DNA from 4 places in the Ensifer sp. NPDC090286 genome. Region 2 is predicted to be linked to each of the others. Evidence: riboswitches for the same ligand, from Rfam matches in the RefSeq annotation. Region 2 holds a riboswitch; each other region holds the start of a gene.
The links. A riboswitch is a leader RNA that binds a small molecule or an ion and turns the genes downstream of it on or off. The one in region 2 is predicted to bind thiamine pyrophosphate.
Positions count from the first base shown of each region.

Region 1 (7,758 bases), on a different contig from region 2:
CGCCAGGCGGCCTGCTCCAGCTCGCTGTCGGAGGCAGCCTGCCAGCCGGCAAGCAGGCTGTCGCCGGCAAAGCTCAGCACCGTGCCGCCATGTTCCTCGATATGCCGGACGAGTGGTCCCATGTAGCCGTTGAGCAGCCGGCTCACCCGTTCGGCGCCGGCGGCGCGGTCGCTTTCGGACCATTTAGCGGTCAGCCGGGTAAAGCCGGAAATGTCGGCGAACAGCAATGTGCCGGGAAAGTCCTCGCGCGTCGGGCCAGCCGAATCCGTCGCCGCCGGGGCAGACCATCGAACCAGGGCTCCCGACAGGTAACGTTGGAATTCATTCTTGCCGGCGCCACCTACCACGCAAAATTCTCCCCAAGATTTTAGAGTAACATGCCTCCTTTCGCACTTAAAGTCCGCCCGTGTTGACCTACGGGGTTCCAGTAACGGCAAGTAAATATCTGTTCCACGCCGCTTGCGAACGGAGTAATGTTTGCCCGATTGTTCGAGGGGGTCTCGCAACAGGAGGGGACGATGGGGGTCGACTGGGGTGGTCCGGTCGCCGCCGTGACACGCCGCAATGTCTTGCGGCTGTTCTCGGCAGGCGTGATGGCGAATGTGCTTTCGGGATGCCGACACGACTGGCCACCGGCTGCGGCCTGCGAGCTGCCCTATCCGATCGTCGACGTTCACTGCCATTTCTTCAACGCGGCCGATGTGCCGGTGGAAGGTCTGGTGCGCTATGTGGCGCTGCGGGAAAAGCTGCCGGAGGCGAGGCTCTCCGCCGATCCTCTACAGTCGAAGCGCCTGGAAAACGCCCTGGTGGTCTTTCTCGTGACGGCCCTTGGCGACGTCGCGCCCAAGGCCAAGGTCGAGGACGCCATTCTCAAGAGGCGGATGCCGCGCCCGTCCGACGCCGAGTTCGAGCGGCAGAAGGACGAGCAGTTGCGCACCGCCGTCAAGCAACTGGTGGCGCTAGCGGGCGAGCAGCGCGCGTCGTTGACCGCACGAAGCGGCGCCGAAACGCCGGATTATCAGGGCCTGCTGGAACAGATCGGCGGCGCCCCCGGCCTGCCGCAGGGCCTGCAGCGGCGCTCCGGCAGCGTGGAGGAGACGGATGTCGATGCGCTCGCGTCGGCCGCCAAGGCCCACGACCAGATCGGCAACTACCTTTCCTTCGTTCGCCTCATGCAGGACTACCGGGAAAACCTCGCGGAAACCTATGCCCGGATCTTCGCGTCGAAATGCCGATTTTCAATGATCACGCCGAGCATCCTCGATTTCGAGAAATCGATCGGCGGCAGGGCGTCGCCGCAGCGCGACCAGATCGACGTGATGGACGAGATCCAGCAACTGGTGATCAAGCGGCATGGCATCCACATGCACAGCTTCGTCGGCTTCGATCCGCACCGGGAGGCGCAGAAGCGCGGCTCGTCGCTGGAAAACGTCCGCTATGCGATCATGGAAAAGGGCTTCATCGGCGTGAAGATCTACCCGCCGATGGGCTTCAAGGCCTGGGGCAATGCGGATCCGGCGATCGATGCGGCGCTGAAGCGGCTCTACGACTGGTGCCGCGACAACAGCGTGCCGATCATGGCGCATGCGGAAAACAGCATCGGCGCCGGCTGCGGCTATGGCAACATGGCGAGCCCCGCCTACTGGAAGAAGCTGCTCGATACCAACCGTTACAATGACTTGCGCATCAACCTCGCGCATTTCGGCGCCTTCGATGAAGTCATTCGCCCTGGCGCGCCGACGGGGGTCATGGTGTCCTGCGCGAAAGACAAGTTCTCCGGCCCGCCGACCTGGGAGGACATCATCGGCAGGACGATCGACCACGGGCGCCGGCCGAACCTGTTTGCCGACCTGAGCTACCTCAGCGAACTCGTCACCGACAACACGCCCGGGCTGCACGAAAAGATCCGCGCGCTGCTCGACAAATGGCTGAAGGACTACGATCCCGGTGCGCGCCATCTGATGTTCGGCACCGACTGGTCGATGATGGCGCTGGAGAAGGACTACAACGCCTATGTCCCGCGGATCGCCCAGCAGCTGAAAGAGGCCAATGTCAGCGAGGAGGACCAGCAGAACATCTTCTGGAAGAACGCCTCCCGCTACCTCGGCCTCGACCGGCCGGGGCCGACCCGCCAGCGGCTCGCCACCTATTGCCGCAAGCGCGGCCTGGATGCCTCCTGGCTCTCGCAGCTGGAGATCGCCTGACCGCGGAGATCGACGCCCGCGATCTGGCACCTGCTCATCGCCACGGTGCAGTCCTGGTAATCCATTCGCGGGTCCGGCCTTCCGGGTCGGCATTGCGGGTGATGTCCGTCACCACGGCGGCGATGTCGGCGCCGTGCTCGAAGACGCCGGCAATCCGCTCGACGTTGAGGCCGCCGATAGCGACCAGCGGCAGGGACCCGACGCGGCTCCGCCAGGCGGCAAGGCGCGGCAGTCCCTGCGGCGCCCACTTCATCGCCTTGAGGCTGGTCGGGTAGACCGGCCCAAGTGCGATGTAGTCCGGGTCGGCTGCCAGCGCCGTCTCCAGTTCCACCTCGTCATGGGTGCTGAGGCCGAGCTTCAGGCCGGCGGCGCGGATAGCAGCAAGGTCGGCCTCCGCCAGGTCCTCCTGACCGAGATGGACGAAGTCGCAGCCTTCGGCGATCGCCAACTGCCAGTAGTCGTTGACGATGAGCTGGCAGCCCTGCTCGTCGCAAACAGCCTTGGCCGCGCGGATCTCGCGGCGGATCTCCGCTTCCGGACGATCCTTGACGCGCAGCTGTACCAGCTTGACGCCGAGCGGCACCAGCCGCTCGATCCAGGCCGCGCTGTCGACGATAAGGTAGAAGGGGTCGAGTTTCACGCAAACACCGCCTTTCCGATGACGGGGGTGGAAGGAACGGCAAAATCGCGCGGTTCGAGCATGCCTGCCTCGAAGGCCTGCCGCCCGGCATCGATCGCGCCCGCAAACGCCGAGGCCATCAGCGCGGGCCTGGCGGCGCCGGCGACGGCCGTGTTGAGCAGGACGGCGGCGAAGCCGAGCTCCATCACCGTCGTTGCGTGCGAGGGCCGGCCGATGCCGGCATCGACGATCAGCGGCACATCGGGGAAGTTCGCCCGCATTGCCCGAAGCGCCTGGATGTTCTGCGGCCCCATGGCGCTGCCGATCGGCGCGCACCAGGGCATCAGCACCTTGCAGCCGGCTTCCAAGAGTCGCTCGGCAACCACCAGATCATCCGTGGTGTAGGGAAAGACCTCGAACCCTTCGGCCGAGAGGATGCGCGCCGCCTCGACCAGCCCGAAGACATCGGGCTGCAGCGTGTCGTGGTGGCCGATCACTTCGAGCTTCAGCCAGTTGGTGCCGAAAACCTCGCGCGCCATCTTGGCCGTCAGCACCGCCTCGGACACCGAATGGCAGCCGGCAGTGTTCGGCAGCACGTGCACCCCGAGCGCCCGGATCAGTTCGAAGAAGGCGCCGCCCTGGCGGCCCCCGGCAGTTTCGCGCCGAAGCGAGACCGTGACGATCTCGGTGCCCGAGGATCGCACCGCATCTTCGAGCACGGCGGGGGAGGGATAGCGGGCGGTGCCGAGAAGCAGTCTCGAGCGCAGGTCCTGTCCATAAAGCGTCAGCATGTCTCAGCCTCCTTTCATCGGCGAGAGAATTTCGATGCGGTCTCGGTCGCAAAGCGCATGACCCGGACGGTCGGCCCGGTGCACCAGTTCGCCGTTGACGGCGGTGGCGAGCCAGTCGCCCTCGAAATCGAGCGCGGTCAGAAGCTCGGCGAGGGTGGCGACGGCGAGGTCGTGATCCTCGCCATTGACGGTCAGTCTCATGCGGCATCTCCCTTCAGGTCCCGCGCAAGCGCAAGGTCGGCTGCTTCCGCCGCCAGGGCCGGCGAAAGCAGGAAGCCGTGGCGGTAAAGTCCGTTGATCGTGATGGTCTGCCCGGCGCGCAGGGCACGCGGCAGGTTGTCAGCGAAGGCGGGGCGGACGCCGGCGCCGGTCTCGACGAGGCGCGCTTCGCCGAAGGCCGGATGCAGGGCATAGGCGGCGTTCAGCAGTTCCATGAGCGAACGGGCGGTGATCGGTCCGCCGTCATCCGTCTCGATCATCGTCGCCCCGCACATGAAGAGGCCGCCGCCGCGCGGCACGATGTAGAGCGGGATGCGCGGATGAATGAGCCTGACGGGCCGCGACAGTTCCACGTCGCTTGTCTCAAGATAGAGCATTTCGCCGCGCACGCCGCGCAGGCCGGGCGTGTCACCGATACGTGCCGCACCGGTGCAGTCGGCGACGAGATCGTGCTGTCCGTTGTCGCTCGCCTCGGTGACGAAGGCGATGCCGCGATCGACAAGCTTCTTCCGCAGCCGGGCGATCGCCCGGCGCGGGTCGAGATGCGCCTCTCCCGGAAAGAACAAGGCCTCTCGGAAGCGCCCGGCAAGTGTCGGTTCCAGCCGTTCGATCGCCGCTGTGTCGAGCCATTCGAAGCCGGAGGTGCGCGAGGCAAAGCGCCTGAGTTCGCCGGCGTCCCGTGGCGGGGCGACGACCAGCGTACCGTTGCGGGAAACTTCGCCTGGCAGGACGTCGTCCCACCAGTCGATGGCGCCGATACCCTTCGTCAGCACCGCCTCTTCGGCGCTTTCGCGCTCGCACCAGGGCGCCAGCATGCCGCCGGCACACCAGGAGGCCGCACCGGCAAAACCTGGCTTACGCTCGACGACCGTCACCGCGACACCGCGGGCGCTGAGTTCATGGGCCAGACAGAGCCCCGCGACGCCGGCACCTTTCACGAGGACCCGCATCGCTCAGCGCTCCCGTGCGGCGCGAACGGGCCGTCGTAGGCAACGAAGCGGGATGGTGTTGGCGGTGTGCATGCCGAGGCTCCAAAGGTGGAGACCCAGTTCACGAGCGGGGGAGGGGAAGGACGCCCTGCCGATTGATCCGTCACGTGAGCGCGACGTTTGCGGCAACGAATCTGCACCGTCCCTACGCCAGTATGAACTGGATCAGGTTCAACGGGTCACTGCGCCGCGCAACCGCATAGCAGAATCTCAGCCCCTTGGCGGGACACCCCTGGTGAATGCTCCAAGCTGACCGCTCGGGGCCGTTTTTGTCAAGAGCCAGCATTCGTGCTGACTGTGATCTGACTGCCGAAAAAATTATCTATAATTTGCGGCGACAAAGCGGAGGCGTCGGTGGCGTGATGGAAGGAAGAGTGTTGGCCGACCGGAGTGAAGCTTGGAATGCCGGAGAAGTCCGGATTCGCAATGGTTTCGGTGGCGGCGTGCGCGAGACTTCGGGGTTGGCGCGCGAATGATTGATTGTCGGTCCTCGCCCTCTGTCGACGGCGTCCGGACCTTCATGTGATCCAAAAATACAACCAGAAGAGTATGTTATGTAAACATTTCTCCGCTTGGGTGCTTGCGAATTTCCGTTTCCGACAAAATTATAGATAATATTGGATTCTATCTATTTTACGATGGCGACGACCTGGAGGACGAGCTGAAATGCTGGACAAGAACCGACCGACTGGTGCTGATTTTATCCCGGGCGACAAGGCCCAATCCCGCTGGACCCAGGCGGAAGCGGAGAAAATCTATAATCTGCCGTTCAACGATCTGCTCTACCGCGCCCACACCGTCCACCGTGCGCAGTTCGATCCCAACGCCATTCAGATGAGCCGGCTCCTCTCGATCAAGACCGGCGGCTGCGCCGAGGATTGCGGCTACTGCAGCCAGTCCGCCCACTACCCGACAGGGCTCAAGGCATCGAAGCTGATGGAGGTCGAGCGTGTGCTTGCCGAGGCGCGCAAGGCGCGCGACGGCGGCGCGACCCGCTATTGCATGGGGGCCGCGTGGCGCAGTCCGAAGGATCGCGACATGGATGCCATCGTCGCCATGGTCGGCGGGGTGCGGGCGCTCGGCATGGAAACCTGCATGACGCTCGGCATGCTGACGCCGGCCCAGTCTGCGCGGCTCGCCGAGGCCGGGCTCGATTACTACAACCACAATGTCGATACGTCCGAACGCTTCTATAGCGAGATCATCACCACCCGCAGCTTTGCCGACCGGCTGGAGACGCTCGCCAATGTCCGCGACGCCGGCATCAAGGTCTGCGCCGGCGGCATCCTCGGCATGGGCGAGACGGCCGACGACCGGATCTCGATGCTGGTGACCCTCGCCAACCTGCCGGTGCCGCCCGAAAGCGTGCCGATCAACATGCTGATCCCGATCCCGGGCTCTAAGCTGGCCGATGCGGCACCCGTCGATCCGATCGATTTCGTCCGCACCATTGCCCTTGCCCGCATCCTGATGCCGCAATCGCATGTCCGGCTTTCGGCCGGACGCACCGACATGAGCGACGAGACGCAGGCGCTCTGTTTCTTTGCCGGCGCCAATTCTATTTTCGTCGGCGAAACCCTGCTGACCGCCGACAATCCCGGCGAGGACCACGATGCAGCACTCTTCCGGCGGCTGGGATTGAAGCCGATGGCTCCGCCGGCAAGGCAGGACGCGGCGGAATGACCGCGGGTCTTTTTGCGCGCTACGAGAAGACGCTGGAGGGCCTCGAACGCAAGGGCCGCCGGCGCGCTCTTGCCCCCGCCGGCGGGATCGACTTCACCTCGAACGACTATCTGGCGCTCGCCGCCTCGCCACGGCTGAAGGCGGCGATAACGGCCGCAATCGCGCGCGGCGTGCCTGTCGGCTCCGGCGGCTCAAGGCTGTTGCGCGGCAATCACGAAGAACACGAGGCGCTGGAGGCGGAAGCGGCCGCCTTCTTCGGCGCCGAACGGATGCTCTTTTTCGGCAGCGGCTATGCCGCCAATGCTGCCTTGTTTTCGACGCTGCCGCAGCGTGACGATCTCATCGTTCACGATGCCCTGATCCATGCGAGCGCCCGTGAAGGCATCGCCGCAAGCAAGGCCGATGCGGTGGCAGCAGTGCACAACGATGTCGGCGCCTTTGCCGATGCCATCGGAAAATGGCGTCGGGCCGGCGGAGCGGGGCGCCCGTGGATTGCCGTCGAAAGCCTCTATTCGATGGATGGCGACCGCGCGCCGCTTGCCGACCTCCTCGCGCTTGCCGCGCAGCATGACGGCTTTCTCGTCATCGACGAGGCGCACGCGACCGGCGTCTTCGGACGGGAAGGTCGCGGTCTGGCGGCGGAGTTGGAAGGCCGGGAGAACGTCGTCGTGCTGCACACCTGCGGCAAGGCGCTCGGTGTTTCCGGCGCGCTGGTCGGGGCAGGCGCCGTCCTTTGCGACTATCTCGTCAACCGCGCCCGCAACTTCATCTATTCGACCGCGCCTTCGCCGCTCGTCGCGGCTGCGGTGCGTGAAGCGCTCGTAGCCCTCGTCGATGAGCCGGAGCGCCGTGCCGCATTCGACAGCCTCAGGTCCTTCACCAACCGGGCGCTCGCCGAGATGCTCGACATCGAAGGCAGCGGCTCGCAAATCCTGCCCATCCCGATCGGCGACAACGGCCGAGCGCTCCGCATCGCCGCCCGCATGCGCGCCGAGGGCCAAGATATCAGGGCAATCCGCCCGCCGACGGTGCCGGAAGGCACCGCGCGTCTTCGGATCGCCATCACCCTCAACGCCGACCAGGCCGCAATCGCGCAGATGCTGCAGCAGTTGAAGAGCGCGATCGCCAAGGAGCGGACATGAAAACCCGTATCGTGGTCACCGGTACCGATACCGGCATCGGCAAGACCATCTTTTCCGCAGCCCTCACCGACGCGCTCGACGGCTGCTACTGGAAGCCTGTGCAGTCAGGTC
Region 1 covers NZ_JBIVYF010000005.1:189,853-197,610, forward strand. Annotated here, with positions in the region: gene ACIQUG_RS25105 (AAA family ATPase) at 1-347, opposite strand, end outside; gene ACIQUG_RS25110 (amidohydrolase family protein) at 519-2,204, shown strand; gene ACIQUG_RS25115 (thiamine phosphate synthase) at 2,239-2,844, opposite strand; gene ACIQUG_RS25120 (thiazole synthase) at 2,841-3,614, opposite strand; gene thiS (sulfur carrier protein ThiS) at 3,618-3,815, opposite strand; gene thiO (glycine oxidase ThiO) at 3,812-4,783, opposite strand; TPP riboswitch at 4,947-5,066, opposite strand; gene ACIQUG_RS25135 (hypothetical protein) at 5,062-5,298, shown strand; partial or broken gene bioB (biotin synthase BioB) at 5,564-6,505, shown strand; gene ACIQUG_RS25145 (8-amino-7-oxononanoate synthase) at 6,502-7,647, shown strand; gene bioD (dethiobiotin synthase) at 7,644-7,758, shown strand, end outside.
Region 1: it holds a riboswitch for thiamine pyrophosphate, as region 2 does, so the genes downstream of both, thiO (glycine oxidase ThiO) here and thiD (bifunctional hydroxymethylpyrimidine kinase/phosphomethylpyrimidine kinase) in region 2, are expected to answer to the same signal.

Region 2 (7,758 bases):
TTGGTTGATGTCTGTGACCTCAAGTTTGCCTCGTGCAGAGGGCCTCAGATTTGCGGCAATATCCGAACACGTTTTGCATAGAGATAAAGGCGATAAACCGTCCAATTAGAAATGGACGTTTCAGGTTTCTCTTCGATCGAATCCGCAATCGTTTCGTCGTCAAACTCAATGACCCCGTAGCGATTGGGATCGCTGACATGATAGGCAAAAATCTTCGCGCCGGCTTCGTGCGCCTTAGCGCTCTTAAAGAGATGACCAGAAACGAAATCCGGCCCTATGATACAGGTTTGGGCGAGGCCATCTGGCGAGGGTGGCTCTGCGAGAGAAGAGATAATTCAACCATTTCGAGCCATCGCCAAGCAGAAAATGAAAGTTTTGTAGCTCTCTCGGTGTAGTGATCATCAATATATCTCGTATCCCGGCCAGCATGACCGTTGCCAATGGGATCATTGGCTTATCGTACACCCGAAGCAATTGCTTCGAGCCTGACAACGTCATCGGATGTAGGCGGGTTCCGCTTCTGGCAATACTCCGCGGTCACAGCACCGAGTTCAAACGTCAGGTATCCGGGCGGTGCGCTCAGCGGATACTCTCCGACGTGAGAGTGGTTCTCATCAGACATCCGGTTGACTTCAAAAAAAAATGGCCGGGCAGCTTGGTGTCGCTGGTGCGTGAGGCCGGCAGTGATCCATTCAACGGTGCGCTATACGTCTTCCGGGCCAAACGAGCGGATTGAGTGATGATCGCCTGCTGAGGGCTCTGGCGTCTGCCGTTATACCAAGCGGTTGGAAATATTGCAGTTCTGTTGACCCTGCATCGGTCATAACAGGGTTCAGTTCAGTCATGTCAAATCGCCATAGCTGGCAATTCTGATGTTGGAGCCGTGAAATCTTCAAGGCGTCGCGCTCAAATCTGGATAAGCCACACAAACAGACGTTCTTTGGTCTCACCGGATTTCGGATTTCGCTTGCTCTTTTCGCTAAGCGGAATATGTTCCTCGGCGTCTGTGAATTCGAACGCTCAGACTGAAGGCTCCCTGCGCTCCGAAAGCAATGGGAGCCTTTCTGATTCGGAGGCCCGCCACACTTCTTCGCGACTACGTAACGCGATCGGATGTGATTTGCCCGTGGCGACCTCATTCGTCATGAGAGAACCAATGTCTAAAGTCGCGTTTCATTTTAGGCAGCCGTAGCGATCCGTTCGAATAACTGTAGAAGGCGACTAGATAGAAACGACAGCTTACACATGCTCAGGCGTTTCTAACAAGTTGGACAGATAGTGACCATAGGACGTCTTGCCATACCGTCGTGCAAGGGTCTCAAGCTGATCACCATCGATGTAACCGGACCGATACGCAACCTCTTCCGGGCACGCCACCTTGAAACCCTGTCGGCGCTCCAAGGTTGCGACAAACTCTGACGCTTCCAATAGGCTATCGGGCGTACCCGTGTCGAGCCAGGCATATCCTCGCCCCATTCTTTCGACGTGGAGCTTGCCCCGCTCCAGATAGGCGCGGTTCACATCCGTAATTTCATACTCGCCCCGGGCGGAAGGTGTAAGGTCGGCAGCGATGCTTACGACCTCTTCGTCGTAGAAATACAGGCCAGTGACAGCCCAGTCGGAGCGAGGTTTGGCGGGCTTCTCCTCGATTGCGACAGCCTTCATTTCGCTGTCGAACTCGACAACCCCATAGCGTTCCGGGTTGCTGACATGGTAGGCGAAGACCGTTGCGCCCTCTTTCCGTTCCATGGCGCGCTTTAAGAGCTCGGTGATGCCATGTCCAAAAAAGATATTGTCGCCGAGAATGAGGCACGAGGGATGGCCCGCCACGAAATCGGCTCCAATCACATAGGCTTGGGCAAGGCCATCGGGGGATTGTTGCTCGGCGTAGCTGAGGTTGATTCCCCATTTGGAACCGTCGCCCAGTAGGAGTTGAAAGCTGGGGAGGTCACGCGGCGTCGTAATGATCAAGATGTCGCGAATCCCTGCCAGCATCAGGGTTGACAACGGGTAGTAGATCATCGGCTTGTCGTAGATCGGAAGCAGTTGTTTTGAGCTTGCCAATGTCATCGGATGTAGGCGGGTGCCGCTTCCTCCAGCAAGAATAATGCCCTTCATTTCCTCACCTCCAGGTCCGTCCGGTGCTGGATTACGCGCCGCACGGTGGCTTCGATGGAGCTCTTCCAGTAGGGCAAGCTGATGCCGTGGTGTCGCGCGATTTTGCTGCAGTTCAGGCGTGAGTTAGAGGGGCGCGCTGCCGCAGTCGGGTAGTCTGTGGCCAAGATGCGGTTGACTTTAGCGGACGGGCCTCCGAGCCCTTGAGACAGGGCGAGGATTTTTTCCGCTACATCGGCCCAACTCGCATCACCGGTCCCCGCCAGATGGAAGGTGCCGCGCAGAACCTGCGCATCCGATGCTAGCAGGTTATGCGCGATACCGATGATTGCCGTCGTAAGGTCCAGTGCCGATGTCGGGTTTCCTATCTGGTCCATGACGACTGGCAGTTCGGTCCGGCTTTCGGCGTTGCGAATGATCGTACGCACGAAATTTCTGCCAAATGGGCTGTAGACCCAAGCGGTCCTGAGAATGACGTGATTTTCGGTGCCAGCGGCGACCGATCGCTCGCCTTCCCACTTGCTTTTGCCGTAGACGTTTACAGGGCACACCCTATCGCTTTCGGTATACGGTGTGGATTTTGTCCCGTCGAAGACGTAGTCCGTCGATAGATGGATGATCGGGATATTCAGGGCTTTCGCGACGCGCGCCAATTCCTGCGGTGCGACCGCGTTAATCGCGTATGCTCTCGTCTCATCGGCCTCGGCGTGGTCGACGGCGGTATAGGCGGCGGCCGAAATGATCACGTCAGGAGCTGCTGCCCTTATGACGCCGTCTATGCAACTGGGATCCTTCAGATCTAGTTGCGGGCGACCGAGTGGAATGACTTCCGCGTCGCTGCGGCCCTTCCCTTGCTCGACAAACGACTGAACAACCTGGCCCTTCAGGCCCGTGACAACTATGCGCGGAATCTGATTCATTGCCCGACACCAGAATGCAGCACACCCAGGCGCACCCCGTCATATCCCTTGCGAAGAGGGCCCCACCACCATTCGTTGTCTAAGTACCAGCGGATCGTCTTCGCAATTCCGCTTTCAAAGCTGTCTTCCGCCTTCCAGCCGAGCTCCTCTTCCAGTTTCGTCGCATCGATACCGTAGCGCAAATCGTGCCCCGGCCTGTCCTCGACAAATTGAATGAGCTGTTTCCGTGGGCAGGATGCGGGGACAAGCATGTCGAGTGTGGCGCAGATGCGCCTGACTACATCGACGTTCCGCCGCTCGTTGCGTCCCCCGACATTGTAAGTCTCGCCAATTCTACCGCGCTCCGCGATCAGGTCGAGCGCGCGGGCATGGTCTTCGACGAAGAGCCAGTCGCGAATGTTCGTGCCGTCGCCATAGATCGAGAGTGGCTTGCCTTCGAGCGCGTTCAGGATGGTCAGCGGGATCAGCTTTTCGGGGAAGTGATAGGGACCGTAGTTGTTTGAGCAGTTGGAAACCAAGATGGGCATGCCATAGGTGCGTGCCCATGCCTTGGCGAGATGATCGGAAGCGGCCTTCGAAGCCGAATAAGGGGAGCTTGGATCATACCGCGTCTCCTCGGAAAAGAGCTGGTCATCCGCGAGCGAGCCGTACACTTCATCCGTTGAAACGTGAAGAAAGCGAAACCTGCGTTTGCCCTCATCCTTCATGGACTGCCAATATGCCCTTGCGCATTCCAGCAGGTTGAACGTTCCAAGAACGTTCGTTTCGATGAAATCCCTTGCGCCGGCAATTGAGCGGTCGACATGACTCTCGGCAGCGAGATGCATGACGCGATCGGGCCTGAATGTGGAGAAGGCATCGGCAATAGCCCGCCCATCGCATATGTCAGCCCTGAGAAAGCGATATGATGGGTTGTTTGCGACGGACCTTAGGGAGCTAAGGGTTCCTGCGTAGGTCAGTTTGTCTACGTTCAACACGTCATATCCCTTGTCGATAATGAGGTGTCGAATAACCGCCGAACCAATAAAACCAGCCCCGCCGGTAACAAGTACACGCATATCTCAGCGAAGTCCTTTTATGATAAACATCAAGACTAAGCTTCTCGCTCGAGCTTAGTGTGTAGATCGGAGAGTTTTGGCTGATCCCTGTCTTTGTCCGACAGGATGGCGTTACTCGGGGGCACGGGCCAGTTTATCCCGAGTTCGGGGTCGTTCCAGAGAAGCCCACGATCATGCTCAGGGCTGTAGTAATCGGTCACTTTGTAGCTGACCAAGGTCGCCGGTTTCAGCGTACAGAAACCGTGGGCGAAACCCGGCGGAATCCAGAGCTGGTGACCGTTCTCTTCGGAAAGCTCAGCAGCCACGAAGCTTCCGTAGGTCGGTGACCCGCTTCGAAGGTCTACCGCCACATCCCAAAGGGCGCCGGCGATACAAGAAACCAGTTTTCCCTGTGCGCGCGGCGGCAGTTGGAAGTGCAGTCCGCGCACAGTACCGGCTTCACGCGACAGCGATTGATTATCCTGGACGAAAGAGTGCGTCCCGACGATTTCGGCGAATTGATCGGCCCGAAAGGTCTCGGCGAAGTATCCACGCGTATCGACGAATCGCTTAGGCTTTATCAAGAAAACAGAGGGAATGGCCGTTTCTTCGATCCGCATCGTGTCGTCCTTCATCGTTGTTTCCCGTGCGCGAAATAATACGGCACTCGTGGCGTTCTAACGATATGTTGCGTCGGCATTGCTGACGATCCCGGGAAAATAGGATCGTGAAGCGGACGTGTCATTCCACGGCCTCTTTCTCGATCGCTTGGTCCGCAGGGCCTGTGTGGAAAGACGCGGCTTGGATCCGCTGCATCTATCAATTGACATCCCCGCCCATGTCCCCCTAGCATCCCTCTTGCCGAGGGGCGCACCGTCACGGTGCTGAGATGGTGGTGAGCCAGACCCTTGAACCTGATCCGGATCATACCGGCGTAGGAACGGCAAGGGCCCTTCTGCTCACCTGCCGTCTTTGCGCTTACCGATCGGATCTCCGTCCATTTCCGGGAGGTCGCTTTGCTCGTGTCTGTTTTTGACTCAATCCAAAAAGGCTCAAGGCTCATGCAGGTGGGGCGATGACCGCGATCGCCGTTACCATCGCAGGTTCGGATTCCGGCGGCGGGGCCGGCATCCAGGCGGATCTGAAGACGTTCTCGGCGCTCGGAGTTTATGGCGCAAGCGTGATCACCGCGGTCACGGGGCAAAATACCCGCGGGGTATCTGCGGTGGAGGATATCTCCCCGACCGTCGTTGCGGCTCAGATCGACGCGGTGTTGTCCGATCTTGCCGTCGGTGCGGTGAAAATCGGCATGGTGTCGCGGCGCGAGACGATCGCGGTGATCGCGGCTGGTCTGAAGCGCTACGACCGGCTGGCTGTCATCGACCCGGTGATGGTGGCGACCTCGGGCGATCACTTGATGCAGCCGGACGCGATCGCGACGCTCAAGGAGGCGTTGTTGCCGCTCGCGCTCATTCTGACGCCGAACCTGCCCGAGGCGGCGCTGTTGACCGGACGCGGGATCGCCGAAACCGATAGCGAGATCGCACGCCAGGCCGATATGCTTCTGAAATTCGGTGCGCGTTCGGTGCTGATGAAGGGCGGGCATGCCAAGGGCAGAGATGCGATCGATATCCTCTACAGCGGGGAAACGGCTTTGCACTTGTCGCGGCCGCGGATCGAAACCAGGAACGATCATGGCACCGGATGCACCCTCTCGGCCGCAATCGCTGCGGGTCTTGCCAAGGGGAAGCCGATCGAGGATGCGGTCGTCGCTGCCAAGGCTTACTTGCATGACGCGCTGGTCGCTGCCGATCGGCTGACTATCGGGCAGGGGCGGGGGCCTGTGCATCATTTCCATCATTGGTGGGGCGACAGTCGCGGCGAGAGCAAAGCCTCTTCGGACGGTCCCTAAGCAGACGGCCGCCTCGGACGAATGACTCGATATGGCTATGCGCTGCAGCATGACGTTCATCGCACCTCAAGCCACTGCGGCGCTTGGCGCGGCCGGCTGTTCGCCCTTGAGCATTTTGCGGTAGAGCGCCACATGCTCCCGCGCGCAATCGACATGGCTCGTCGGCCGCCGAAGCGTTGTCCGCAGATTGTCCCACGCCCGCGGCGCGCCCAAGACGTCGATCAGCCGGTCGGCCAGATCCTGGGCGCTGCCGGCACGGAAGTGATAACCATCCAGGCGGTCACGAACCTTCTCGGCCATGCCGCCGATGTCCGAACACAGGATCGGCCGGCCGTGATGCAGTGCCTCCTGGATGACGACGGGAGAATTCTCCCACCAGACCGACGGCATTACCACCCAGTCGACCGAGCGCATCAGCCGCGGCATGTCCTGGTTCTGGTAGGCACCGTAGAAGCGCACACGGCGACCGGCGTCCTCGATCAGCTTCGCCACCTTCTCCTGATAGTCTTTCGGCTGGCGCTCGAGGTTGCCGCCAAAAATCATCAGTGAGGAATCATCGCCCCAGACGTCGTCGGGCACGCGCGATACGGCGTCGATCAACACGTGAACGCCCTTGAACGGCGTCATCTGCCCGAAATAGGCAAAACGGTTGCGCCGGGCTGTCGGCGACGGCAATTCGCGGGCCGGCGCCTTGTCACCCATGACGATGCCGTTCTCGATGACGAAGATCTTTGCGGCTTCGAGCCCCCACTCGACATAGCGATTGGCGAGAAAGGCACTCGGCGCGATAAAGGCATCGGCGAGATTGAGCATACCGCGCACGAACTGCTCGCGGCGAACGAACCGCGACACCGGAATCTCGGGGAAACACGTGTGGCAACTGATCGGCGAGGCGCCGTTGCAAGGCTGGCCTGAGGGGCGTTTCACCATTTGCCCGTGATTGTGGCAGATCGGCAGGTATTCATGGAACGTCACGACGATGCGCGCTTTGGGCAGCGCATCACGAACGGCATAGAGCGCTTCCAGGCCGAAGCCAAGAATATGATGGAAGTGAACGACATCCGGCTTGATGTCGCCGACGAAGCGCAGGAGGTCGCGCCGGATCGCTTCCGTATCGCCATTGGAGAGGAAGAAATGGTCGAAGTCCTCGGCGTGGTAGAGCACTTCGTCCATGGCAAGCCGCAGGCTCATCAGCGCGGAGGCGCCATGGCGCGGAACCGGATCGCCGACGCGGGCGAGGTAGATCGACTCCACGCCGGGCAGCCCGTTCAATGCCTTGTGAAGGCCATGTGAGGCAATTTCCGCTCCGCCAAGGGAGTGGGTCGGATGGCCATGGGAGACCACGAGCACGCGGAGTTTTTCGCTCATGCGCCAGCCTCTTCGAAGATTGTCTTTGCAGCTTCGGGGGCGGGCGTCCATCGGGCGCGGAAAAGCGTCCGATCGACGCGTTCCACGAAGCGCGCGGTGGCGGCAGAGCCCGCTCCGGGGAGCTCGTCGGATCCCACCATCTGCAGGGAAGGAAGCCAGTAGGCTTCGTAGCCCTTTCCGCTGAGGCGAAGGGCGAGGTCGAGGCCCTTCAGCGCCACGCCGAGATAGGTCGGCGACAGGCCTGCGTCCTCCATCAGCGCTTCGCGCGGCAGGATGCAGCAATCGAGCGATGCGGATGCAACCCTCGTCAGCTTCAGACGATTGACGGCGCCGACGGGATAGCCGGCGTATCGGCTCGATTGCAGATGGTCGGGACGATCGAGCGACGTGCTGCCAGCCCAGCGGA
Region 2 covers NZ_JBIVYF010000002.1:1,070,399-1,078,156, reverse strand. Annotated here, with positions in the region: partial or broken gene ACIQUG_RS15070 (sugar phosphate nucleotidyltransferase) at 1-498, opposite strand, end outside; gene rfbA (glucose-1-phosphate thymidylyltransferase RfbA) at 1,240-2,118, opposite strand; gene rfbD (dTDP-4-dehydrorhamnose reductase) at 2,115-3,035, opposite strand; gene rfbB (dTDP-glucose 4,6-dehydratase) at 3,032-4,093, opposite strand; gene rfbC (dTDP-4-dehydrorhamnose 3,5-epimerase) at 4,129-4,692, opposite strand; TPP riboswitch at 4,927-5,030, shown strand; gene thiD (bifunctional hydroxymethylpyrimidine kinase/phosphomethylpyrimidine kinase) at 5,148-5,984, shown strand; gene ACIQUG_RS15040 (glycosyltransferase family 4 protein) at 6,051-7,352, opposite strand; gene ACIQUG_RS15035 (hypothetical protein) at 7,349-7,758, opposite strand, start outside.

Region 3 (7,758 bases), on a different contig from region 2:
ACGTCATCCCGTCGCGTGCCACCTTCACCGTCGATCTGCGCGATCCGGACGAGGAACGGCTGCAGGCGCTCGAAACGGCGCTTGCGGACTTCCTTGTCCGTATCGCCGAGGAAGAGGGGGTGACGATCGCCGTCGAGCGGCTTGCACGCTTCCAGCCTGTGGCTTTCGATCAGGGCATCGTCGCAGCGATCGAGGCTTCGGCCAGCGCGCGGGGCCTCAAGAGCCGGCGCATGACCTCGGGCGCCGGCCATGACGCCCAGATGATCGCCCGCATCGCGCCGACGGCAATGATCTTCGTGCCGAGCCGCGACGGCATCAGCCACAACCCGCGCGAACACACGGAGCCGGACGAGCTCGTCGCCGGCGCCAATGTGTTGCTCGATGTGGTCGAGCGGATGGTGGGGAGTCGCTAGAGGGGTAGGGGTATGCGCGTACGTTGATTAAACGGGATCGATGTCGCGCTTCCCTCTTCCCGACATGCCAGGGCTTGGCCCGAGGATGCAGAGGCAGACGCTCTTATGTCTGCGATAAACAGCGCGCGTCACCCTTCGGCGCGGCGAAGCAGACGGCGCTTCAAGGCTCTTTTTTCGTGTGACCCGCACTTTTATGGGATGCCGCATCGCCCTTCTGCCGGGTGGAGGATTCTGGCCCGCTCCCCTCGGCGGGATCTTCCGGTGTCTGACGGAAAAGATTGAGGAAGCTGCTGCCGCCGTGCCATACGCCGCCGGTCGGTCCGTAGTCCCGCGAATCGTGCGAGGACGAGCGGCTCTCGTTATCGCTGAAACTGCCGTCGATAGGGCCGCCTCCGCCACCTGCGCCTGTCCCGCCGGGCTCTAAACCCTCGACACCGGAGCCTGAGCCATCACCGCCGCCCTCTACGCCGTGGCTTCCGCCACCCACCGTGCCGTCGCCTCCACCGTTCTCGCCGCCGCCGTTCTCGCCACCACCTGGGGCACCTTCACCATTCGAGCCGCCGGTTTCGGTCTCGTCCGCGTGGGCGATGGAAATCCAGGAAAAGCCCGCGGTAAAACGCCCGCCGTCACCAAGGCGCGGCAGATCTCCGGCGAGTGCTGCAAGGCCTCCTATCGAAAGGGCCGTCAGTCTCAGCAGGCGTGTCCTCACGTCATTCTCCTTGGGCAAGCGACATCCTTGCGTTGGTCCGCAAGACCTTCTGCGCGGCAGAAGACGGCAGCTTGGCGCGAATGAATTTCGCCGACAGCGACTTTTGCGCGAGCCTTGCATAACGTTCAATCGATGTGGGGACAAGCTCATCGGCTGCCGGGCGACGTGATGCGCGGGGAGCGGGGCTGCCGTGAGGGGACAGCGGAAAACTGCACAAATGGCGCGCGTGGCAGGGATTGCAGGGGTGGGTTTCGACGCTCAAGCAGGCCAGGAGACGGTGAAGGAGGCCGTCGACGATCACCGATTCGTGACCGCGGTCGGAAGTCGTGAGCGAACGGAAGGGGCCGGTACCGACCCCTTCCGATGCTTGCGACGCCTACTCTGCCGGGCCAGCGGCCCCTTCCACCGGCATATAGAGGTCGCCGCCCTCGCGGTACTTCGCGGCCATCGCCTCCAGCCCTTCCTTCTGCGCCTCGGCCCGGATGTCGTGCGAGATCCGCATGGAGCAGAATTTCGGGCCGCACATGGAGCAGAAATGCGCGACCTTGTGCGCCTCCTTCGGCAGGGTCTCGTCGTGGAAATTGCGGGCTGTTTCCGGGTCGAGCGAGAGGTTGAACTGGTCTTCCCAGCGGAACTCGAAGCGGGCGCGCGACAGCGCGTCGTCGCGCACCTGGGCTGCCGGATGACCCTTGGCGAGATCGGCGGCATGGGCGGCGATCTTGTAGGTGATGACGCCGACCTTCACGTCGTTGCGGTCAGGCAGGCCGAGATGCTCCTTCGGCGTGACGTAGCAGAGCATGGCGGTGCCGAACCAGCCGATCATCGCAGCACCGATCCCCGATGTGATGTGGTCGTAGCCGGGGGCAATGTCCGTCGTTAGCGGTCCGAGCGTGTAGAACGGCGCTTCGCCGCAGACGGCGAGCTGCTTGTCCATATTCTCCTTGATCTTGTGCATCGGCACGTGGCCGGGGCCTTCGATCATGACCTGACAATCCTTGGACCAGGCGATCTTGGTGAGCTCGCCGAGCGTTTCGAGTTCGGCGAATTGCGCGGAGTCATTGGCGTCGGCGATCGAGCCCGGGCGCAGGCCGTCGCCGAGCGAGAAGGAGACGTCATAGGCGCGGCAGATGTCGCAGATCTCCTCGAAATGCTCGTAGAGGAAGCTCTCGCGGTGGTGGTGCAGACACCACTTGGCCATGATCGAGCCGCCGCGCGAGACGATGCCGGTGACGCGGTCGACGGTGAGCGGGATGTAGTGCAGGCGGACGCCTGCATGGATGGTGAAATAATCGACGCCCTGTTCGGCCTGCTCGATCAGCGTGTCGCGATAGACTTTCCAGGTGAGGTCCTCGGCAATGCCGTTGACTTTTTCCAGCGCCTGGTAGAGCGGTACGGTGCCGATCGGAACCGGCGAATTGCGGATGATCCATTCGCGGATGTTGTGGATGTTGCGGCCGGTCGAAAGGTCCATGACCGTGTCGGCGCCCCAGCGCGTCGCCCAGACCATCTTTTCGACTTCCTCGGCCATCGACGAGGTGACGGCGGAGTTGCCGATGTTGGCGTTGATCTTCACCAGGAAGTTCCGGCCGATGATCATCGGTTCGGATTCCGGATGGTTGATGTTGGCGGGCAGGATCGCCCGGCCGCTGGCGATTTCCTGGCGGACGAATTCGGGCGTGACATGATCCGGAACGTGAGCGCCGAAGCTCTCGCCGTCGCGGACCTTTGCGCGCGCCGCGTCGCGGCCGAGGTTCTCGCGGATCGCCACAAACTCCATCTCCGGCGTGATGATGCCGGCGCGGGCATAGGCAAGCTGCGTCACGGCTCGGCCACCCGTGGCCTTCAGCGGCGCATGCTGGAACGGGAAGGTCGGTGTCAGCCGGTCGCCGCTCACGAAGCCGTTGTCTTCGGGACGAACCGTTCGTCCCTCATAGGTCTCGACATCGCCGCGGTCGACGATCCAGTTGCGGCGCAGCCGCGGCAGGCCGTCCTCGATGCGGATCTCGGCACCGTCGGCGGTATAAGCGCCAGAGGAATCATAGACCGTGACCGGTTGCTCGCCCGAGGTCGGGTGCAGAGCAATCTCGCGCATCGGCACGCGAATATCCGGATGAAGAACGCCCGGCTTGTGGATCTTTCGGGAGGCCGGAAGCGGGCCTTGCGTGACCGTGAGGGCTGCGGGTTTGGTGGCAATATTCATGACGAGGCTCCAAGTTGCGATTGGAGACCCAGTTCTGATGCCGGAAAGATGAAAGACGCTCCGCCAGGTGCTCACCGCACGGAATCCTGGCTTCGATATCTGCACCGTCCCTACGCCAGTATGAACTGGATCAGGTTCAACGGGTCACTGCGCTATAGCCGGCAAGCCGGCCATCCAGCAGAATCTCAGCCCCTTGCGGGACCCCCCTGGTGAATGCCTAGATCATAGCCATCGAACGGCCCGGGTCGTCAAGCGTGAATTCGCCTGTCGACAAAGATGCACCTAGTGCGTGTATTTTCGGATTCGGATTTGCCGCTAGCGGCCGGCCTTTTCCGGTGCTGTCCGCTCGGCATAATCGGCGCGGTTGATGCCGTGGCGCTGGAGCTTATCGTAGAAGGTCTTGCGCGGGATGCCGAGCGCCTCGATCGTCGCCTTGACGTCGCCGCGCTGGGCGCGCAGCACCTCCTTCAGGATCTCCGCCTCGTAGCGTTCAAGCCGTTCCGGCAGCGCAAATCCGGGCTGTTCGGCCACCGCAATCGTTTGGCCCAGCGGACCTTCCACACCAAGCGCCACCCGCTCGGCAAAATGCGAGAGTTCACGCACATTGCCCGGCCAGGCATGCGTCATCAGATGCCGTTGTACGGCTGGAGAGATCATCGGCACGTCGCGCTTGAAGCGCTCGGCCGCCCGGGTCAGGAAGTGCGAGAAGAGCAGCGGGATATCGTCACGGCGTTCGCGCAACGGCGGGATCGACAGTGTCACGACATTCAATCGGAAGTAGAGGTCTTCGCGAAAGTCGCCACGCTCCACCGGATTGCCGAGATCGATCTTGGCAGCGGCGATGACGCGGATATCGACCGGACGAACCTGGTTGGTACCAAGCGGCGTGATCTCGCGCGCTTCCAGAACGCGCAGCATCTTCACCTGCGTTGCCGGCGGCATCGCCTCGATTTCGTCGAGGAACAGCGTGCCGCCGCTCGCATGCTCGATCCGTCCGATGCGCTTCTTCAAGGCACCGGTGAAGGCGCCCGGTTCGTGGCCGAAGAGTTCGCTTTCGATGACCGTTTCCGGCAGCGCACCGCAGTTCAGCGCCACCAAATTGCCGGTGCGGCGCCGGCTCCAATTGTGCAGCAGGGTCGCCACCACTTCCTTGCCGCTGCCGGTTTCACCGGCGACGAGCACGTCGACATCGGTATCGGCGATGTGCCGGATCGTCTGGCGCAGGCGCTCCATGACCGGCGTCTGGCCGATCAGCGGCAGGCTGTCGCCGGCCGTCTCGGCGGCCCGCTTCAGCGCGCGGTTTTCCATCACGAGCCGGCGTTTTTCGAGCGCCCGGTGCACGCTCTGCACCAGCCGATCGGCGGCAAAGGGTTTTGGGATGAAGTCGTAGACGCCGTCCTGCAGGGCCTGCACCGCCATCGGGATATCGCCATGACCAGTCACCAGGATCACCGGCAGGTCTGCGTCGAAGGCTTCGATGCGGCGGAAGAACGCGAGGCCGTCGATGCCCGGCATGCGGATATCGCTGACGACGATACCATCGAAATTGGCATCGAGCGTCTTCAACGCTTCGGCGGCGCTGGCAAACGGGATGACGGTGAGGCCGGCGAGTTCCAGCGTCTGCGTCATCGCCTTGCGCAGATGGGTGTCGTCGTCGACGAGATAGACGGTCGGCTGCATCGCTCAGGCCCTCTTCAGGCGAACCGTGAAGACGGTGCCCTTGTCGCTGGTATCGACGGTGATATCGCCGCCATAATCGGCGACGATCTCCTTGGAGATGGCAAGGCCGAGGCCGAGGCCCTCGTCCTTCGAGGTGTTGAACGGCGTGAACAGATCCTCGCGGATATGCGGGGGAATGCCCGGGCCGTTGTCGGCAACGACGAGCGAAACCGTCCCGGAGGGGCTGTCCTCGCAGCGCACGCGGATCTCTGCATCGCCGCGCGCGCCGAGCGCTTCCAGCGCGTTCTGCAGAAGATTGATCAGCACCTGTTCCAGCCGGATGCGACTGCCGAGCACGCGGAGGCCAGTTTCCGGCAGGTCGATGCCGATCGCATCCATGCGGCCGGCAAAGCGGCTGCGCAGCAACAGCATCGCCCCTTCGATCACGTCGCGCATCGGCGTCGGTTCGGCGACGAAGCGGCCCTTGCGGGCAAAGCTTCTGAGTTCGTCGGTAATGGTGCCGACCCGGTCGGTCAGTTCGGCGATGCTGACGAGGTTCTCGACCGCGGTCTGCTGCTGGCCGCGATCGAGGAAGGTGCGGGCGTTGTCGGCATAGGCGCGGATGGTCGCGACCGGCTGGTTGATCTCATGGGCGACGCCGGCCGCCACCTGGCCGAGGATCGCCAGCCGGTTCGCCTGGATCAGTTCCTGTTGCACCGCTTGCAGCTTCTCGCCGGTGCGCCGGTGGTCGGCGATCTCGGTTTCGAGATGATCGCGGGCAAGGCTGAGATCATGGGTGCGCTCCGCCACGCGGGTTTCCAGCTCGTCGCGGGCGGCGCGATCCCGCGCCGATGCGAACGCCAGCGTCTGGCGGCGGCGCAGGAGGAAGGCGGTAAGGGCCAGCAGCGGTGCGAGGAGAGCGAGCGCAATCAGCCGGGCCTCGCGGGTTGCCGCCGAGATCGCGCCATCGAGCGGCGCCAGTTGCTCCAGCCGCCAGCTTGTGGTCGGCACCATGGTTTCGACCCTGAGGAACCGCCGCTCGCTGTCGCCGGGCAGGAGCGCCCGCAACTCGCTGGAACCGTCGCTCGTCGGTTCGATGTCGCGGAAAGGCAACGGCAGCAGCGAGGCATCGCCGAACTGCAGGCTGTCGCGGATGGCGGCGACGCGATCGCGCGGAATGGTCCTCGTCGTCATGAAGCGCCAGGACGGGAAGCTGGTGATCAGCACGATACCGCGCCGGTCGGTGACGTAGACCGGCTTGCCGGACGTGAGCCATTCGGCCTCCACATCGTCGAACTCGAGCTTGGCGACGACGACGCCGATCGGACCGTCGGGACCCTGAACCCGGCGGGAGATATAGAGACCTGGCCGCTTGCTGACGTTGCCCATGGCGAAATGCTCGGCCTTGCCGTCGCGCATCGCCATGCGGAAATACTCGCGGAAGGCATAGTCGTTGCCGACGAAACTCGTCGGCTCGCGCCAGTTGCTGGCAGCGACCGCGACGCCATCGGGGCCGATCACGTAGATGACAGCGGCATCCGTGTTGGCCGCCAGCGCCTGCAGCTTTTCGTCCAGCCGCTGCAGCGCCGCTGGGCTGCGGGTCGAAAGGGCCGCCTTCACCTCGACATCGTCGGCCAGCACCAGCGGCGTCGACCGCTGGCGCTCGAGCACGGCGCGCAGCAGCGAGGCCTTCAGATTGGCATCGATCCGGCTTTGGGCATCGACCGTTTCGAGCGCCTGGCTTCGGCCGTATTCGCCGGCAAGCAGGAGTGCAGCGACAAGCAGGGCGACGGCAAGGCCGGCAAAGACGAGCCAAGTGCGGCGCATCGACTGGTCGAGATCTGCCAGATTGAGGGGGGCGGAGAGGGCATTGAACATGGTCCAATTGTGCATTTTTTCGCTCAGGCTTCCAGATGGGCTGTGCGGAAATCCGCTCAACTCTTTGTGCGCGCCAAGCCGCCCGCACAAAACATTCTCATCAATTCAAAGGGTTGGTTCCTGCCGCCGCGAACTGGCACGGCCGTTGCAAATGACATCCTCATGACAGCCCGCGCTGTCGCGCATCGGAATTTGACCCGGGAGGCCCGGCATGACGCCGGACTGGGTGCAGTGGAGGAACTCATGATTATCGAACAATCCGCGGAACCGCGCGGCAAGACACCTTTCTATCGCCATCTCTATGTCCAGGTGCTGGTGGCGATCGCCGCCGGTATTCTGCTCGGCCATTTCTATCCGTCGCTCGGCACGGAACTGAAGCCCCTCGGCGACGCCTTCATCCGTCTCGTCAAGATGATCATCGCGCCGGTCATCTTCCTGACGGTCGCGACCGGCATCGCCGGCATGACCGATCTTGCCAAGGTCGGCCGCGTCGCCGGTAAGGCGATGATCTACTTCCTGACGTTTTCGACGCTGGCGCTGATCATCGGCCTGATCGTCGCCAATGTCGTGCAGCCGGGCGCCGGCATGCACATCGATCCGGCTTCGCTCGACGTCAAGGCGGTGACCACCTATGCCGAGAAGGCGCATGAGCAGACGATCACCGGCTTCCTGATGGGCATCATCCCGACGACGCTGGTCGGTGCCTTCGCCGATGGCGACATCCTGCAGGTGCTGTTCATTTCCGTGCTCTTCGGTCTGTCGCTCGCCATGGTCGGCAAGAAGGCCGAACCGGTCGTCGACTTCCTGCACGCGCTGACGCTGCCGGTCTTCAAGCTGGTCGGCATCCTGATGAAGGCCGCCCCGATCGGCGCCTTCGGCGCGATGGCCTTCACCATCGG
Region 3 covers NZ_JBIVYF010000005.1:326,526-334,283, forward strand. Annotated here, with positions in the region: gene ACIQUG_RS25715 (Zn-dependent hydrolase) at 1-413, shown strand, start outside; gene ACIQUG_RS25720 (hypothetical protein) at 574-1,140, opposite strand; gene thiC (phosphomethylpyrimidine synthase ThiC) at 1,499-3,322, opposite strand; TPP riboswitch at 3,412-3,540, opposite strand; gene ACIQUG_RS25730 (sigma-54-dependent transcriptional regulator) at 3,638-5,002, opposite strand; gene ACIQUG_RS25735 (ATP-binding protein) at 5,006-6,874, opposite strand; gene ACIQUG_RS25740 (dicarboxylate/amino acid:cation symporter) at 7,103-7,758, shown strand, end outside.
Region 3: it holds a riboswitch for thiamine pyrophosphate, as region 2 does, so the genes downstream of both, thiC (phosphomethylpyrimidine synthase ThiC) here and thiD (bifunctional hydroxymethylpyrimidine kinase/phosphomethylpyrimidine kinase) in region 2, are expected to answer to the same signal.

Region 4 (7,758 bases), on a different contig from region 2:
ATGGTGCGGCGATACCAGACATAGCTCAGGATACAGACGAGGCCGAAGCATGGAATGATCGTGCCGAGCGCCATCACCGGAACGCCGACTGCAGCGGCGATCGCGCCTCCGAGCAGCCCCGAGCCCATCTGTACGAAACCCATCATCGCCGAGGCCGTACCGGCGATCGCGGGAAATGGCGCCATCGCCGCCGTCATCATGTAGGGCATGACGAAAGCGATGCCGAAGGAATAGATGCCGATCGGCAGCATGACCGAGAGGAAGCTCGGCACGATCAGGTGCATGCTGTAGCCAAGCGCGAGGCTGGCCGCACCGATGAAGAAAAGGCCGGCCGGCACCAGCGCCTGCGGCGTAAACCGGCGCAGCAGAAACCGCACCGTCACCGCACCCGAAAAGAACAGGCCGGACTGCATCAGCATGCCCACGCCGAACTCGGTCGGCGTCAGACCCACTTCGTTGATGAGCACGAACGGCAGCATAGTCGCCCAGGCATAGAGCGCGCCGACGGCGCCGGCGATGACGAGGGTGGAGGAAATGAAGCGGCTGTCGGAAAGAAGCGAGCGATAGGCAGCAAGGATCGGCTTCAGATGCCCCTTGCTCGGATCGGGTGTCGCGGTCTCGGCCATGAAGAACTGCACGGTGAGGCAGGCCATGGCCGCAAAGCCGACCATCAGGAAGAAGATCGACTGCCAGCCGAAGAGCCCGAGCGCCAGACCGCCGAGCGTCGGCGAGAAGGCCGGCCCCAGCGCCAGCATCATGCCGATCATGTTCATGATGCGGGCAGCTTCGACCCCGGTGAACTGGTCGCGCACGATCGCCCGCGCCACCGTCATCCCAACGGAGGCGCCAATGCCCTGCACCAGACGACCGGCCAGAAGCACGGCAACGGAAGGCGCGAAGGCCGCCATCAGGCTGCCGACGAGGTAGATGGCCATGAAGATCAGCGTCGCGCGCCGGCGTCCGATGACGTCGGAAAGCGTGCCGGAGACAAGCTGGGCAAAGGCGAAGCCGGCGAAATAGAGCGACAGCGTCATCTTGATCGCCGCTTCGCTTGAGGAGAAGGCACGCACCAGTTCGGGCATCGCTGGCGTGTAGAGCGCCATGGAAACAGGGCCGAGCGCCACCAGGAAGGCGCCGATGATGCTTGTGCGCCGCTCGCTCATGCGACGCGTCATTGCGCGGCTCCGACCCGGACCTCGGCCTTCTCCGCTGCATCCTTGCCGGCAAGGCACGGATCGAGCTGACGCAGATTGTCACGCAGGATGCGCAGGTTGGAACAGAGAAGCGCGCGCGCTTCCGCATCCAGCCCTTCGGTATAGGCATCCATCATTTCGCGAAGACCGGTCATCAGCTCGTTGAGCAGCGGACCCGCCTTTTCGGTGATGATGACATTCTTGGCGCGACGATCCGCCGGATCGGGAACACGGGCGACGAGCCCGTTGGTCTCCAGCCGGTCGAGATAGGCCGACAGCGTCATCGGCTCGATGCCCATGCGTGTGGCGATTTCGGCCTGTTTGATGCCCTCGGTAAGCGCCGCCTGGATCAGCGTGCGCGCCTCGCCGGGGGTGATGCCCAGGTCCATGGCATTGACCTTGCGGTCGAAGGCCCCGCGCAAGAGGCGCGAGACATCGGTCAGAAGCATTCCAATGGTTTCGGATTCAAGCTTGAAGGGCATCATGATCGTTCACAGGCGATATAATAAGTTTTACTTATCATAGCATCTGATAACGTTCAACGCGGCTAGCCATCTTTCCCTTACCAGTTTAACGGTAAAACCCGCAAGGATTCAACGTATTACCTTCGCATTCACGCATGGAACCGTCCTGGCTGTACCTCAGCCCTCGAGCTCCTCGCGCAGCATCTCGAGCTCCAGCCATTCCTCTTCCATGCGAGCGAGGTCGGCACGCAGCTTTTCCAGCTCCTGCGCCAGTTTCGCAAAAGCATTTGGATCTTTTGTGAAGAGGTTGGGATCCGCCATCTTTTCTTCGCGCTTGGCAGCCTCGGCTTCCGCCTTGGCGATCTCCTTCGGCAGGTTTTCGAGCGCGAACTTCTGCTTGTAGGAAAGCTTGCCTTTGGCAGCCTTCGGCGCTTCGGCGGCAGGTGCGGCGGCATCGGCCTTGGCCTTTTCCGCCTTCTCGGCCTTGCGCTTCTCCTCGATCGCGCCCTTGCGCTGCGCCATCATGTCGGAATAGCCGCCGGCATACTCGATCCAGCGGCCATCCGGCGCCTCCGGATTGGCCGGCGCGATCGTCGAGGTGACGGTGCGGTCGAGGAAGTCACGATCGTGGCTGACGAGGATGACGGTTCCGGCAAAGCCGGCGACGATCTCCTGCAGCAGGTCGAGCGTCTCGATGTCGAGATCGTTGGTCGGTTCGTCGAGAATGAGGAGGTTCGTCGCCCGCGCCAGAATGCGCGCCAGCATCAGCCTTGCGCGCTCGCCGCCCGAAAGCTCACGGATCGGGGTGCGCGCCTGCTCCGGCTGGAACAGGAAGTCCTTCATGTAACCGGTAACATGGCGCTGCTCGCCATTGACCAGCAGGTTGTCGCCGCGCCCGTCCGTCAGGTAGTGCGCCAGCGTATCGTCGAGATTGAGGTCTTCGCGCTTCTGGTCGAGCGTCGCGATTTCCAGATTGGTGCCGAGCTTGACCGTGCCTGTGTCCGGCTCGATCTGTCCCGTCAGTATCTTCAGGAGCGTCGTCTTGCCGGCACCGTTCGGGCCGACGAGACCGATGCGGTCGCCGCGGTGCACGCGGATCGAGAACGGCGCGACGATTGTGCGCTCGCCATAGGCCTTGGTGATCTTCTCGGCCTCGATCACCAGCTTGCCGGATTCCTTGGCGTCGGCGGCAGTCGCCTGCACGGTGCCCTGCGGCCCCTTGTGGCCGCGATAGGTCGCCCGCATGGTCTGCAGCTCGCCGAGGCGGCGCATGTTGCGCTTGCGCCGCGCGGTCACGCCGTAACGCAGCCAATGTTCCTCGCGCTCGATCGCCTTGCCGAGCTTGTGCTGCTCCAGCTCCTCGGCTTCCAGCACCTCGTCGCGCCAGGCCTCGAAATGGGCAAATCCGCGATCAAGGCGACGGGACTGACCACGGTCGAGCCAGACGGTGGCGGTCGAGACCTTTTCCAGGAAGCGCCGGTCGTGCGAGATCAGCACCAGCGCCGAGCGGCTGCGGATCAGTTCGTCTTCCAGCCATTCGATCGTCGGCAGGTCGAGATGATTGGTCGGCTCGTCGAGCAAAAGGATGTCCGGCTCCGGCGCCATGACGCGGGCAAGCGCCGTCCGGCGCGCCTCACCGCCGGAAAGACGCTTTGGGTCTTCCTCGCCGGTCAGCCCCAGATGCTGCAGCAGATAGGCGACGCGATAGGGATCGTCGCTTGGGCCGAGGCCCGCCTCGGCATAGGCCTGCACCGTGTCGTAGCCGTCGAAATCCGGCGCCTGGTGCAGATAGCGGATGGTGGCCGAGGGATGGCGGAACACTTCGCCCGACTGCGCCTCGGCAAGGCCCGCGGCGATCTTCATCAGCGTCGATTTGCCCGAGCCGTTGCGGCCGACCAGGCAGATCTTGTCGCCCGGCTCCACTTGAAAATTGGCGCCGGCAAGCAGTGGCGTACCGCCAAAGGTGAGGAAGATATCGTCGAGTTTCAGAATGGGAGGCGCCAAGGCTCAGGCTCCGGAAAGATCATAGGGGCGGGCAAGCACGAGGGCGCGGCCGCTCTTGAGAGTGAAGCGAAGGGGACCCTCCGCAACGTTGGAAACGGTTCGGGACGAGCCGAACGGCAGGGTGAAATCGTCGAGCGGATAACGCGCATTGACGATCGAAAGGTCGGTAAGCTCGGTCAGACCCAGCACCGAGAAGAGGCAGCCCTTGGGCAGGTCGACTTCGAGCGAGCCGGCCAGCAGCGGATAGGCCTCTTCCTCGCCCGACGTCATCAACACCGAAAGCCCGCGCTCGGCAAGGGCGACGGCATGAAGCAGATGCATGAACGCATGATCACTGCGGGTGCCGCCGAGCGCGCCGGCGAAGATCAGGCGATCGGCCCCACGCGACAGCGCCGCCTCGACCGCGATCTCGCCGTCCGTCGCGGCCTTTGCCGCCGGATAGGGCTCGCGCGGGACCGAGGCGTAGTCCGCAAGAAGGGCTTCCTCGGTCGAGTCGAAATCACCGACCCAGACATCGGGCACGATGCCGAGCAGCCGCGCATGGCGCATGCCGCCATCAGCCGCGATGAAGCGACTTGCGACCAGCTGGTGAGCCAGCCGGTCGGTCAGCGAAAGGGCGCCGCCAAGCAGAATGGTGAAGGTCGATCGAGCCATGGCAAAGCCCATAGCGCAAAGGACCGCCGAAGGAAAACGAAGAAAACCGTCGGGCGACCGGTTCTCGGTATTTTGGTCAACTCGTCAATGCCCCTCGGGCACCGGATCGCGGAACAGCATGCCGGCATAAATGCCGGGGGTCGAATCCGGGATCTCGACGGCGCCGGCCACCCGCTCGTAGAACTTCGCCGGCCCGACACCGCCGATAATCGCGTAGCCGTAGCCGGCCTCGCGCATGGCCATCAGGCTTGCAAGCAGCAGCGCCTCGCCGATCCCCTGCCCGCGCATGCCTTCGTCGACACCGGTCGGACCGAAGAAGCCGAGCGCCGTCACGTCGTGGCAGGAAAAGCCGACGATCTTTTCGTCCTGGACTGCGACATGCATGCGTGTCGGGGTCGAGGAAAAGGCGGCTTCCGCCTCGCCCGCCCATCCGGCGCCAAAGGTCTTTTCGATCCAGGACACGACCAGGCGGCGCTCCGGCGCAATGGCGCGGCGAATGCTGACGCCAGGACCAAGCTTCGACTGAGGCTCAGCCGGCAGGGCATAAAGTCGAACGAGCATATCAGGCATGACATTTCCTCCTCGCTGCCGTTGTGTAGCGCAGTTGGCGGCTTAGGCAAACACGCGCCGTTGTGCCGGCCAGGCGCTCTTGCTTCCCCGCAAACATCGCTTGCCTTGGGGCCTTGGCAGCGGTAAATCTCTTGCCGCTCTAACGGGGTGCCTCCCGACCGCACAGCGGCCGGAGGCTGAGAGGCGTCAAAACGCCAACCCGCGGAACCTGATCCGGCTCATACCGGCGGAGGGATTAGACGCGATCGGATCGATACGCCCTTTTCCCATGCAACAACGAACTTTGGGAGAGAGGTCCTCGCCATGTCCAATTCATCGCAACTCAAACTCTTTAGCCGGCTAGCCCTTGCGGCCGCCGCAAGCCTCGTATTTTCCGGCGTCGCGGCCGCCGCCGACAAGACGCTGACGGTCTATACCTATGAGAGCTTCATCACCGAATGGGGACCGGGCGCCAAGGTTGCGGAAGCCTTCGAGAAGACCTGCGAGTGCAAGGTCAACTATGTCGGCGTTGCCGACGGCGTCGAGCTGCTCACCCGCCTGAAGCTCGAAGGCGAGGCCTCCAAGGCCGACATCGTGCTCGGCCTCGACACCAATCTGGTTGCGGAAGCCAAGGCAACGGGCTTCTTCGCGCCGCACGGCATCGAGGCAACCGGCGTCACCGTACCCGGCAACTTCTCCGACGACACCTTCCTGCCCTATGACTACGGTCACTTCGCCGTCGTCTATGACACCGAGACGCTGAAGACGCCGCCGAAGAGCCTGAAGGAACTGGTCGAAGGCGACCCGTCGCAAAAGATCGTCATCGAGGATCCGCGCACGTCGACGCCGGGCCTCGGTCTGCTCCTCTGGGTCAAGGCCGTCTATGGCGACGAGGCGGGTGCCGCCTGGGCGAAGCTGAAGGACCGCGTCCTGACCGTTACCCCCGGCTGGTCGGAAGCCTATGGCCTCTTCACCAAGGGCGAGGCGCCGATGGTGCTGTCCTATACCACGTCGCCGGCCTACCACATGGTCGCGGAAAACACCGAGCGCTATCAGGCGGCCGCCTTCTCCGAAGGCCACTACATCCAGATCGAAGTCGCCGGCATGACCAAGAACGCCAAGGAGCCGGAACTGGCAAAGCAGTTCCTCGCCTTCATGACCGGTCCGGAGTTCCAGTCGATCATCCCGACGACCAACTGGATGATGCCGGTCGCAGCGACCAAGGAGCCGCTGCCGGACGCCTTCAACAAGCTGGTCAAGCCGGAAAACACGTTCCTCCTGCCTTCGGAGGAGGTCGCCAAGAACCGCAAGGCCTGGATCGACGAATGGCTCGCCGCCATGAGCAAGAACTGAGGCCGGATTGTTCGCACTGCGCGAAAATCGCATGACAGTGGTCGCCGGGGCAGCCTGCCTCGGCGCCTTCGTGCTTTTCGTCGGCCTGGCGATCGTCGCCTTGCTGAGCCAGACGGGCGGCGCGAGCGATGACGCGCTCTTCGACGCCTATATCTGGCGCGTCACCCGCTTCACCCTGCTGCAGGCGACACTCTCGACGCTGCTGTCGGTGCTCTTTGCCATCCCCGTCGCCCGGGCGCTGGCGCGGCGGCCGCAATTTCCCGGCCGCATCTGGCTCTTGCGCCTGATGGCGCTGCCGCTCGGCCTGCCCGTTCTCGTCGGCGCACTCGGCTTGATCGAGATCTGGGGGCGCCAAGGCTTCCTCAATTCCGGCCTGCGCTGGCTCGGCCTCGCGCAGCCCGTCAGCATCTACGGCCTGTTCGGCATCCTGCTCGCCCATGTCTTCTTCAACATGCCGCTTGCGGCGCGCCTGTTCCTGGCCGGGCTCGAGCGCATCCCCGCCGAATACTGGCGCAGCGCCGCCAATCTCGGCATGCCGTCGCGCGCACTCTTCCGTTTCATCGAATGGCCGGTCCTGCGCGGCCTCCTTCCAGGTGCCGCCGGCCTTGTCTTCATGCTCTGTGCCACCAGCTTCACCCTCGTGTTGACGCTCGGCGGCGGGCCTGCGGCCAGCACAATCGAAGTGGCAATCTACCAGGCGCTGCGCTTCGATTTCGATCCGCCTCGCGCCATCGCGCTATCGGCCCTGCAGATCACCATGACCGGCCTGCTGCTGTTCCTGCTTCGTTATCTGGCGATCGAGCCGGAAGAGGGCATGACCGGTGGCCGCACCGTGCGCCGCTTCGATGGCGCATCCAGGATCGCGCGCCTGAGTGATGCCGCCTGGATCGCCCTTGCCTTTCTGTTTCTCGGCGCACCGCTGGTCGCCGTCCTCATCTCCGGCCTCGAAGCCGATCTGCTGAAACTCGCGCGCGACCCGGCGGTGCACCGGGCGCTACTGACCAGCGCGGCAATCGCGCTCGCGTCGGCCCTCGCCTCCGTCACCATGGCGGCCGTGATGATCCGCGCAGCCGCGACCGTCACCGCGCCGCGTCACGCGACGTCGCTCGCCCGCGGCTTTGCCGGCGCCATCGGCGCCAGCACCTCGCTGATCCTGCTGGTGCCGCCCGTGGTGCTTGGCGCCGGCTGGTTCCTTCTGCTGCGCCCCTTCGGCGATGTCGCGCGCTTTGCGCCCGTTATCGTCGTGGCGATCAATGCGCTGATGGCGCTTCCCTTCGTCCACCGCATCCTCGCGCCGGCAATGGCGACCCACGCGGCGCGGTCGGAACGACTGACGGCAAGCCTTGGCATCCGTGGTTTTGATCGCCTGCGATGTATCGACTTTCCGGCGCTGCGCAAGCCGCTGCTGATGGCGCTTTCCTTCGCCATGGCGCTGTCGCTCGGCGATCTCGGCGCCGTCGCCCTCTTCGGCAGCCAGGACATGGTGACGCTGCCCTGGCTGCTCTATAGCCGCATGGGCAGCTACCGCACCGACGACGCCG
Region 4 covers NZ_JBIVYF010000007.1:238,637-246,394, forward strand. Annotated here, with positions in the region: gene ACIQUG_RS30100 (multidrug effflux MFS transporter) at 1-1,175, opposite strand, end outside; gene ACIQUG_RS30105 (MarR family winged helix-turn-helix transcriptional regulator) at 1,172-1,675, opposite strand; gene ACIQUG_RS30110 (ABC-F family ATP-binding cassette domain-containing protein) at 1,835-3,661, opposite strand; gene ACIQUG_RS30115 (thiamine diphosphokinase) at 3,665-4,315, opposite strand; gene ACIQUG_RS30120 (GNAT family N-acetyltransferase) at 4,400-4,885, opposite strand; TPP riboswitch at 5,019-5,137, shown strand; gene thiB (thiamine ABC transporter substrate binding subunit) at 5,189-6,217, shown strand; gene thiP (thiamine/thiamine pyrophosphate ABC transporter permease ThiP) at 6,225-7,758, shown strand, end outside.
Region 4: it holds a riboswitch for thiamine pyrophosphate, as region 2 does, so the genes downstream of both, thiB (thiamine ABC transporter substrate binding subunit) here and thiD (bifunctional hydroxymethylpyrimidine kinase/phosphomethylpyrimidine kinase) in region 2, are expected to answer to the same signal.